DNA from 4 places in the Streptomyces sp. NPDC056503 genome. Region 2 is predicted to be linked to each of the others. Evidence: riboswitches for the same ligand, from Rfam matches in the RefSeq annotation. Region 2 holds a riboswitch; each other region holds the start of a gene.
The links. Region 2 has a riboswitch for cyclic di-AMP ahead of ACFQ8C_RS02735 (peptidoglycan DD-metalloendopeptidase family protein). Riboswitches for the same ligand answer to the same signal wherever they lie in the genome.
Positions count from the first base shown of each region.

Region 1: it holds a riboswitch for cyclic di-AMP, as region 2 does, so the genes downstream of both, ACFQ8C_RS03210 (transglycosylase SLT domain-containing protein) here and ACFQ8C_RS02735 (peptidoglycan DD-metalloendopeptidase family protein) in region 2, are expected to answer to the same signal.
Region 3: it holds a riboswitch for cyclic di-AMP, as region 2 does, so the genes downstream of both, ACFQ8C_RS36300 (C40 family peptidase) here and ACFQ8C_RS02735 (peptidoglycan DD-metalloendopeptidase family protein) in region 2, are expected to answer to the same signal.
Region 4: it holds a riboswitch for cyclic di-AMP, as region 2 does, so the genes downstream of both, ACFQ8C_RS00590 (transglycosylase family protein) here and ACFQ8C_RS02735 (peptidoglycan DD-metalloendopeptidase family protein) in region 2, are expected to answer to the same signal.

Region 1 covers NZ_JBHTST010000006.1:74,666-76,853, forward strand. The annotation lists gene ACFQ8C_RS03210 (transglycosylase SLT domain-containing protein) at 1-829, opposite strand, end outside; cyclic di-AMP (ydaO/yuaA leader) riboswitch at 834-1,019, opposite strand; gene ACFQ8C_RS03215 (hypothetical protein) at 1,350-2,021, shown strand; gene ACFQ8C_RS03220 (phosphocholine-specific phospholipase C) at 2,038-2,188, opposite strand, start outside.
Region 2 covers NZ_JBHTST010000005.1:98,319-100,506, forward strand. The annotation lists gene ACFQ8C_RS02730 (SGNH/GDSL hydrolase family protein) at 1-160, opposite strand, end outside; gene ACFQ8C_RS02735 (peptidoglycan DD-metalloendopeptidase family protein) at 320-1,297, opposite strand; cyclic di-AMP (ydaO/yuaA leader) riboswitch at 1,302-1,458, opposite strand; gene ACFQ8C_RS02740 (tyrosine-protein phosphatase) at 1,853-2,188, shown strand, end outside.
Region 3 covers NZ_JBHTST010000235.1:2,590-4,777, forward strand. The annotation lists gene ACFQ8C_RS36295 (ATP-binding protein) at 100-537, shown strand; gene ACFQ8C_RS36300 (C40 family peptidase) at 642-1,118, opposite strand; cyclic di-AMP (ydaO/yuaA leader) riboswitch at 1,122-1,328, opposite strand; gene ACFQ8C_RS36305 (hypothetical protein) at 1,643-1,948, opposite strand; gene ACFQ8C_RS36310 (ATP-dependent Clp protease proteolytic subunit) at 1,956-2,188, opposite strand, start outside.
Region 4 covers NZ_JBHTST010000001.1:139,436-141,623, reverse strand. The annotation lists gene eno (phosphopyruvate hydratase) at 1-89, opposite strand, end outside; gene ACFQ8C_RS00590 (transglycosylase family protein) at 383-1,117, opposite strand; cyclic di-AMP (ydaO/yuaA leader) riboswitch at 1,122-1,298, opposite strand; gene ACFQ8C_RS00585 (transglycosylase family protein) at 1,563-2,188, opposite strand, start outside.

The DNA.
Region 1 (2,188 bases), on a different contig from region 2:
GGTCGTACGGGTCGAGCGAGGTGCCCGGCACGTGGTAGGCCGTGAACGTCGGGTCGATGACCTGGAGCAGGCCCTTGGAGGGGGTGCCCTTCACGGCGTTGGAGTCCCAGAGGTTGACGGCGCGGGGGTTGCCGGAGGACTCGCGCATCACGTTGCGGAGGATGCCGTCGTACGAGCCGGGGATGCCGTAGCGGGCCATGACGTCGAGCGACTCGCGGATCCAGCCGTCGAGGTTGTCGGCGTACTGGGTGGCGGCGGCGGGCACGGCCTTGACGGAGGCCGGCTGGGCCTGGACCACCGGGGCCGCCGCGCGGGCGGCGGAGCGGCTCGCCCGTTCGGCGGAACCGGCCGAGGCGGGCTTGGCGGCGGGCTTGGCGTCGCTCTTGGACGCGGAGTCGGCGGAGCTCTTCCGGGCCTTCTTCTCCGGCGCGGGGGCGGCCTTCGCGGAATCCCGACGAATCGTCAGTTCAAGGCCCGGGTGAATGAGTGACGGGTTGTCACCCACGGCCGTCCTGTTGGCCTGGTAAATCGACTTCCAGCCGCCCTGAATTCCCTTTCGGTGGGCGATCAGGGAAAGCGAGTCGCCCTTCACGACGGTGTACGCGCGGGCGGCGGCGGGCGCGGCGGGGGCCTGCGCGGGCACGGCGGCCCGGACGGCCTGAGCGGTGACGGCGGCGGCCGGTGCGGCGGTGCTCGCGACGGGCTCGGCGCCGGCCGTGGCGGGCACGACCAGGGGCAGGGCGAGGGCCACGCCGCCGGTGCCGGCGAAGGCGATACCTCGGGAGACGGGGCGGCGTCGGGGGCGGCGGTGCTTGCCGTGAGCGGGCATGACGGTTTCCTCTCCGGCGCCTGCGAGGTGAGCTGTCGGGTTCGGACTGGAGCTGTCCGGCCGCGCGCACGCGGCTTCACCCCGAGCCGTTCCGGATGGCCGGACCGGCGGTGTGGTGGGTCCCCCGCTCCTGCCGTCGGGTGAAATGGGAGGTCTTTCGGACGGTGGCAGGATTCGGCGATCCGTCCGAATGGAGGTGACCGTAGGCGAGGAATACGGCGGGGAACAAGACGGGAATGCGGGTGAAAAGGAGCACCGAAGATCGAACGTGTCGAATTCAAGATCTACCGTTTCGGCGCCCCTTCCCGAATCCCTTGTGCCGCACGGCTCGTGACGGGTGGCGGGGCGTCGGCGGGGCGGGGGGAGTGAGTCGCGTCACTGGGGGCGCAATGTCCGAATAGGGCGGCTCGCTACCTTCGGGGAATTGTGCGGCGTAATGCCCTCCCTGTGTGTCGGTGAAGGGGGCGACACGCTCGGAGCATAAGTCGCAAACCAGACATCTCTCGCTAATGATGTGGGAATGTCCTCCCCCGCCCCGCTGCTGGATCCCGACGCCTTCGACCCCGACGCCCTCGACCGTGAGGCGGCCCGCCTCTACGAGAGCGCCGCCTGGGAACGGCTGCTCTCCCCTGCTCCTGCCCCCACCCCGGTGCCGGCGCCCGACCCCGGCCCCGTGCCCGCGACCGCTCCCGGCCCCGCGCCCGCGCCCGAGGCCTGGCGGAGTCTCCTCTCCGTCCCCGTGGACCGGCTGGTCGCCGACGCGCTGGGCGCGCTCGACGCGCTTCCCCCGCCCCCGCCCGCCGAGCGTCCGCTGCCCGGCCGGCTCGGGGCCGCCCTCCCGGACCGGCTGCACGTCTGGCGCAGGATCGGCCGGGCCGACGTGCGTCCCTCCGTCCACCTCGCGTACGCGCGCAGGGTGCTGACCGAGTGGGGCTGGCAGAACACCCCGTACAGGCTGCGCGACGCGCGCGGCGCCCGGTGCCTCTGCGGCGCGCTGCTCGCCGCCCACCGGCTCGGCCACGGCAGCGCGTCCACCATGAACGAGGCCGGCGCCTGGATCATGACCGAGCTGCGGTCCCGGGGGTGGCACGGGCTCATCGGCCCCTGGAACCGCGCCCCGGGGCGTACCGCCGAGGAGGCGCTCGCGCTCGTCGACGCCACGATCCGGCGCGCGGCCCTGGCCGGGAGGTGAGGGCTCTGCGGGCCGGTCAGCCGGTGACGCTCGGCGCGCCCGTCTCGATGTGGCCGGTGTAGCGGCGGGACCAGGTGCCGTCGATGTCGGCCAGGACCGTGAAGTCGTACCAGCCGTCCGCGTAGGCCACCGCGTTGAAGTAGTCCTCCCGGGACGAGCCGGCCGCG
Region 2 (2,188 bases):
GCTGGTCGGCGAGGAGGACCGCGAAGCGGTCGGCCCAGCCGACGTAGGTCCCGTCGGGTCCGGGGTCCCCGACGCCCTCGGTGAAGCTGTCACCGATCGCCGCGTACGACCCGAATGACCCGAACGTGTTCTCGTCTGTTGCTCTCGAATCGTCTGCCACGGAAGCACATCCTTCCTTTTCGGATGTGACCTACGCGACCGTAAGGAGGGGTTGACGGCGGGTGACATATGCCACCGATAAAGAATTTGCCAAGCCGGAATAGGGCGAAGGCCCGGCACCAGGGTGCCGGGCCTTCGTGCGGCCGCGGGGCCGGACGGGTCAGATCGAGACGCCGTGCTGGCGCAGGTAGGCCAGCGGGTCGACGTCCGAGCCGTAGCTCGGCGAGGTGCGGATCTCGAAGTGCAGGTGCGGGCCGGTCGAGTTGCCGGTGGAACCCGAGAGGCCGATCTGCTGGCCGCCGCTCACCGACTGGCCGGCGGAGACGGCCAGGGAGGAGAGGTGGGCGTACTGCGAGTAGTTGCCGTCGGCGTGCTGGATGACGACCTCGTTGCCGTAGGCGCCGCTCCAGCCGGCGGAGACGACCGTGCCGGCGCCGACGGCGCGGACGGTGGTGCCGGAGGAGGCGATGAAGTCGGCACCGGTGTGGTAGCCGGAGGACCACATGGCACCGGCGGTCCGGTACGAGGTGGAGACGCCGCCGGCGACCGGGGTGACCCAGCCGGAGGAGGAGGACTGGGCGGCGGCGGCCGGGGCCGCGGCGCGCTCGGTGGAGCGGGAGGCGCGGGTCTGCTCGCCGGAGGACGGGGCCTCCTGGGTGACCTTCGCCTCGGCCTTCGGGGCGGCCTTGGCGGCGGCCTTCGGGGCGGCCTTGGCGGCGGCCTTCGGCGCGGCCTTGGCGGCGGCGGCCTTGGCGGGGTTCTTGGCGCCGAGGGTGAGCTTCATGCCCGGGAAGATCAGCGAGGGGTTCCCGCCGACGACCTGGCGGTTGTCGGCGTAGAGCCGCTCCCAGCCGCCGGCGACGTCGTGGTCGGCGGCGATCTTGGACAGGTAGTCGCCGGCGACCACGGAGTACGTGGTCGGGGCGGCGGCCTTGGCGGCCGGGGCGGCGGCCTGGACCTGCGCGGCGGCGACGGCCACGGTGCCGGAGACGGCGGCCGGGGCGGCCTGCTCGGCGGCGTGGGCGCCGGTGGCGCCGATCAGCGGCAGGGCGACGACGGCGCCACCGGTGCCGGCGGCGACGAGGCCACGGGTGATCAGGGTGGACTTCTGGCGGCGGTGCTTACCCTTCGCGGGCATGGCGAATTCCTCTCCGGCGCCTGCGAGGTGAGCTGTCGGGTTCGGACTGGAGATGTCCGGCCGCGTTTCTCACGCGGCTTCACCCCGAGCCGTCCTGCGTCGCGGGACCGGCGTACTTCCTTGGGTCCCCCGCTCCTGCCACGCATGGGTGGGTGCGAATTCCGGACGGTGGCAGGATTCGGCGGTCCGACCGGATTGACGGCGACGCTAGACGAGCGGGGTCGGCGCGAACAAGCCATGGAATTCGCCGGACATTCCGGGACGATCTTCGGCCCCGGAATTCCGGTCACCCTCCGTGGATGACGGTCCCTCGATTCCCTTTTCGGGGAGGGAGGTTGGGCCGGGCGGTCGGCCACGATCCGTCACTTCTATGACCCTGCTCACGCACGGAATTCCATCTCCCCCGCAACCAGGGCGCGTTACCTCAAGACCTTCCAATACGGACAGATCGCCCATTACCGACCAGGGGGGTGCGCCGCGCCGCGCTCGACGGGATGATTGCGGGGGGAACCGATCCCGTCCCGGCCCCGCGAACGCCTACCCCCAGGAGCATCCGTGACGCAGCAGCTGCCGCAGGTCCAGCCCCTCGAACCCGGCGAGCCCGAGCTCGCGGCGGTCCGCAACTTCCGGGACGTGGCCGGCCTGCCGACCACGGACGGGCGCGCCGTCCGGCCCGGCGCCCTCTTCCGCAGCGGCCACCTCGCCGACGCCACCGAGTCCGACGCGGCCTTCCTCTCCGACCTCGGCCTGCACACGATCTTCGACTTCCGCAACGCCGCCGACGCCAAGGTGGAGGGCCCGGACGTCGAGCTCCCGGGCGTGCGGAACGTGAACATACCCCTGAGCGACCCCGCCGACGGCAAGGAGTTCTGGCGGATGGTCCGCGAGGGC
Region 3 (2,188 bases), on a different contig from region 2:
ATCTCGGGAGAACGACCCACCCGCGCGCCGGATCGGTGGGAGGCTGACGCGGAGCGCGATCCGGGGCGACGGCCCCGGCGGGAAAGGGACGACGTCGCCATGGCAGATCACCAGGAAGCATCCGTCACCCTGCCGAGCGATCCCGCCGCGGTCGCCACGGCGCGGAGGTTCGTGGCGGAGGTGCTCGGCCGCTGGGGTCTGGAGGACGGCGGCGACACGGCGGACTCGATCCGGCTGATGGTGTCGGAGCTGACGACCAACGCGGTGCTGCACACCTTCGGACAGTCGCCCACCTTCACGGTCGAGCTCCACCTCGACCGTGAGGAGGTCCTGCGGATCGGCGTCACCGACAGCCATCCGCGCTTCCCGCGGCGGCTGCCGGCCGCCGTCCAGCAGGACAACGGCCGCGGCATGGTGATCATCCGGGTCCTCGCGGCGGAGGCCGGCGGACGGCTCTCGGTCACGGCGACCGCCGAGGGCGGCAAGACCGTGTGGATCACGCTGCCCTGGGCCGTGGCCGCCGTCCCCGCCTGCTGAACCGGTTCTCCGGCACGGCCCGGCGGAGGAGGAACGGGGGCGCCTGCGGTGAGGGGTGCGGCGGCGCCACCGCACCCGGGGACACCACCGCAGGCGCCGGTGGGTCAGCGCACGCGACCGTAGAAGACCTTCGAGGACCAGATCCTGTCGAGCTTCACCCAGGAGCCGGTCTTGGGCGAGTGCCAGATCTTGCCGCTACCGGCGTAGATCCCCACGTGGTAGACCCTGCCGCCCGAGTGGAAGAAGACCAGATCGCCCTTCTGCCGGCTGGAGGCGGAGATGTGCCGGGTGTTGTTGTACTGCTGCTGCGCGGTGCGGGGCAGCGACTTTCCCGCCTTCTTGTACGCGTAGACCGTGAGTCCGGAGCAGTCGAAGCGGGTGGGCCCCGCCGCGCCGTACCGGTAGGGCGCGCCCTTCTTGGAAGCGGCGACGCCCAGTGCCTTCGTCGCGTGGGAGGTGGCTGCCTGGGCCTCGGGTGCGGCCCCCGGGGCGAGGAGCGTGCCGCCGACGGCGGCGAGGGTGAGAGCCGAGACGGCTCCGGCCCGGGACAGCAGGGACGGGACATGCATCTGCGCGGTCATGCGCAACCCTTCGTCAGCCGCCTGTGAAGGATGACCTGTCGGGTTCGGGCAGGCGAAGATGCCCGGCCGCGGCTGCGGCTTCACCCCGAGGGACGGCCGCGCTGGGGATACAGCGCGGTCGACCCGTACTGCTCGGGTCCTCCACTCCTGCCGATCCACTCCTGTCGACCAGACGTCCGGGACGGCGGCAGGACTCGGCGTCCGCCCGGACCGCCCCGCCTGGGTGGCGGGGGCTTGTCGTCGTCGAGGATCTTGACCCACGGATCGGGCGAAAACCGAGCGGAAACGGCGTTATGTGAGGCTCCTCACGACTGATCCATACGGGTGGACAAGACGGTTTCGTGATCGTCGTAGGTTTGGCCGACGAGCCTCGTACCAGCGTCGGAATGCCCGATTCCGCCAAATGCGTACACCTGTTGCGCAACTCGCACACTTCACCTGTCGATTTCGCGACTACGCCGAACGGGGGACGATTCCTGCGTCCCGTGTCGGCCGTCCGGGGCTCGACACGACACGACGGAATGTCAACTCGCCCGCGCTCCGGGCACGGTGACACGAGCCGCCCGCCGCTCGCCGTCCAACACCCGCAGGGCGCAGGCCAATGTCTCGGCGTGGACCTCGCTCTCGCCCCGCATATGCATGAGCGTCAGGGCCTCGCGCAGCGCCTCCACCCGCCCGACCAGCGCCTGGGCGGCCCGCAGGGCTCCATAGGTATGCGATCCCCTGGATGGATTGATCTTTCCCAGGAGGTCCACGACTTCGAGGTACGCGTCGATCAACTGCCCCTCGGCGCGCGTCAGGGCGGGCAGCGGCGGAAGCTCCGGCACCATCGCGGCCTCACCGCGCTGCCGGTGCGCCGGAGCCGGCCCGGCGCGTGCCGACGACGTCGTCGACCAGGCCGTAGGCGAGTGCGGCCGGCGCGTCGAGGACGGTCGTGCGGTCGGTGTCGGCGGCGACCCCCTCCGGGTCCCGGCCGGTGTACGAGGAGAGGAGGTCCGTCATCACGTCGCGCAGTCGAAGCAGTTCGCGTGCCTGGAGGTCCAGGTCCGAGAGCTGGCCGGTGAGCGGTT
Region 4 (2,188 bases), on a different contig from region 2:
CCGTCGTCGAGGCCGACCTCGACCTCGACCGTGGGGTTGCCTCGGGAGTCCAGGATTTCCCGGGCTACGACGACGTCGATGGACGGCACGAGCATCTCCTTCTGGGATGTGACGCTAGGTGTGACGCATGGGTCGCAAGGTCTCGTTCGCCTTGCGACAAGAGCCTAACCGGCTCGGGCGCTCCGGCCAGCCGACCGCCCGTCCCCTGGGACGAAAAAGGGCCCAAGAGCATGCAGTAAGGGACGAAAGACCTGGAATCTACTGGACGGTAACGGCAGAACCCCGGTCCCGAGCCACGGGGGAAGGGCTCGGAACCGGGGTGGTCACCGCGGGAGGGTCGTCGGGCGCCGGTGAGCCGCCGGACTCACCGGTGCCTCGGGGCTCACTTCAGGTGGAGCTGCTGGCCCGGGTAGATCAGGTCGGCGTTCTCGACGACGTCCTTGTTGAGCTCGAAGAGCTCGGCCCAGCCACCCTTGACGCCCTGCGCCTGGGCGATCTTGCTGAGGGTGTCGCCGGCCGCGACCTTGTACTCGCCGTCACCCTTCTTGACCTTCTTGCCGGTCGGGGTGGTGACGGTCTTCTTGGCGGCGGCCTTGGGCGCGGCCTGGGTGGCCTGCTTCGGGGCCTGGGCGACCTGCTTCGGGGCCTGGCGCTGCTCGCTGCGGTTGGCGGGCTGCTCGGCGGTGCGCTCGGGGGCGCTCTGCTGCTTCGGGGCGGCGGCCTCGGCGGCGCCACCACCGTAGGAGGCGGAGGAGAGACCCACGCCACAGCTCGGCCACGCGCCCTTGCCCTGGCCCGCGAGGACCTTCTCGGCGACGGCGATCTGCTGCGACTTGCTGGCCTGGTCGGCGCTGGAGGCGTAGGCGGTGCCGCCGTACGCGGCCCAGGTGGAGGCCGAGAACTGGAGGCCGCCGTAGTAGCCGTTGCCGGTGTTGATCGACCAGTTGCCGCCGGACTCGCACTGGGCGACGCGGTCCCACTCGGAGGCGGTGGCGGCCGAGGCGGTGCCGGCGGCCATCAGCGGGGCGGCGACGGCCGCACCGGTGACGCCGACGAGGGCGACGACGCGAGTGGCCTTGGAGGGACGACGGCGCTTGCCCGTACCGGAGAACAGCATGGAGTTTCCTCTTCACCGACGCCTGTGAGGTGAGCTGTCGGGTTCGGGCTTGAAGAGTTCGCCCGGCCGCGTGTCCTTGCACGCGGCTTCACCCCTAGCCGGTCGATCGGCCGTCAGTCTCAACGGCCGGGACCGGCGCAAACCTTGGGTCCCCCACTCCTGCCTGCGGCGCTTTCGCGACGACAGTTCCCGGCGACCGACGGCAGGACTCGGCGTTTCGGTCGACGGGGCCCGCGGTGGCGAGCGGTGTCGACCGTAGACACACAGGTGCTCGAAGTTCAAAGAGGCTCACAACGGACAAATAGCCCTTACTTGCACTCCGTCAGACCTCGTTTGCGCAGGTGAGGCCTGACGGGAGCAAAGTTTGCGGACGTGACACGCCAGTTGGGACGAAGAGACCCATGTCTCACTTTCCCAAAATCGGACATACGCCCCTGAAACGGCCTCACTTCTCCGGCGAAGGGACCGTCAGCTCAAGGCTCTGACCAGGGAGGATGAGATCCGGATCGACCCCGACCGTCTGGCGGTTGGCGTCGTAGAGGGCGTCCCAGCCGCCGGCGAGATCGTTCTCCTGAGCAATCTCCGACAGGCTGTCACCCGGCATCACGGTGTAAGCGCCGCTTGCGTCCACCTTGGCGGGGGTTGAGGTGACCTTGTCCGCAGCTGCGGCATGTCTACCGGATTCCTGCGCGGTGTCCGTTACGCCGGTTTCCTCCGTGGCCGCCTCGCCCCGGTGCTTGCCCTGACCCGGCGTGGCCGACGACACGTCAGCCTCGTCCGTACCGGGGGTCACCGGGGTGGTGGGCGCCAGGGGGCTCTCCGAGCCGTCCGGCGGCGTGACCGGGGCGCCCGGCGTGCCCGTGGAGGCGTCCGGGGTGCCCGGGGTCTCCGGCGCCCGGTCGGTGGGCGCGTCCGGGGTGACGCCCGCGGGCGGCGTCGTGACCGCGCCCGCGGGGGGCGGGGTGGTGGGCGTGGTGGAGGTGGCGGGCGCGGTGGGGGCGGCGGGCGTCACCGGAGCGGTGACGGCCTTCTCCTTCTTCTCCGCGACCTCCTCCGCCCCGGCGGCATGGT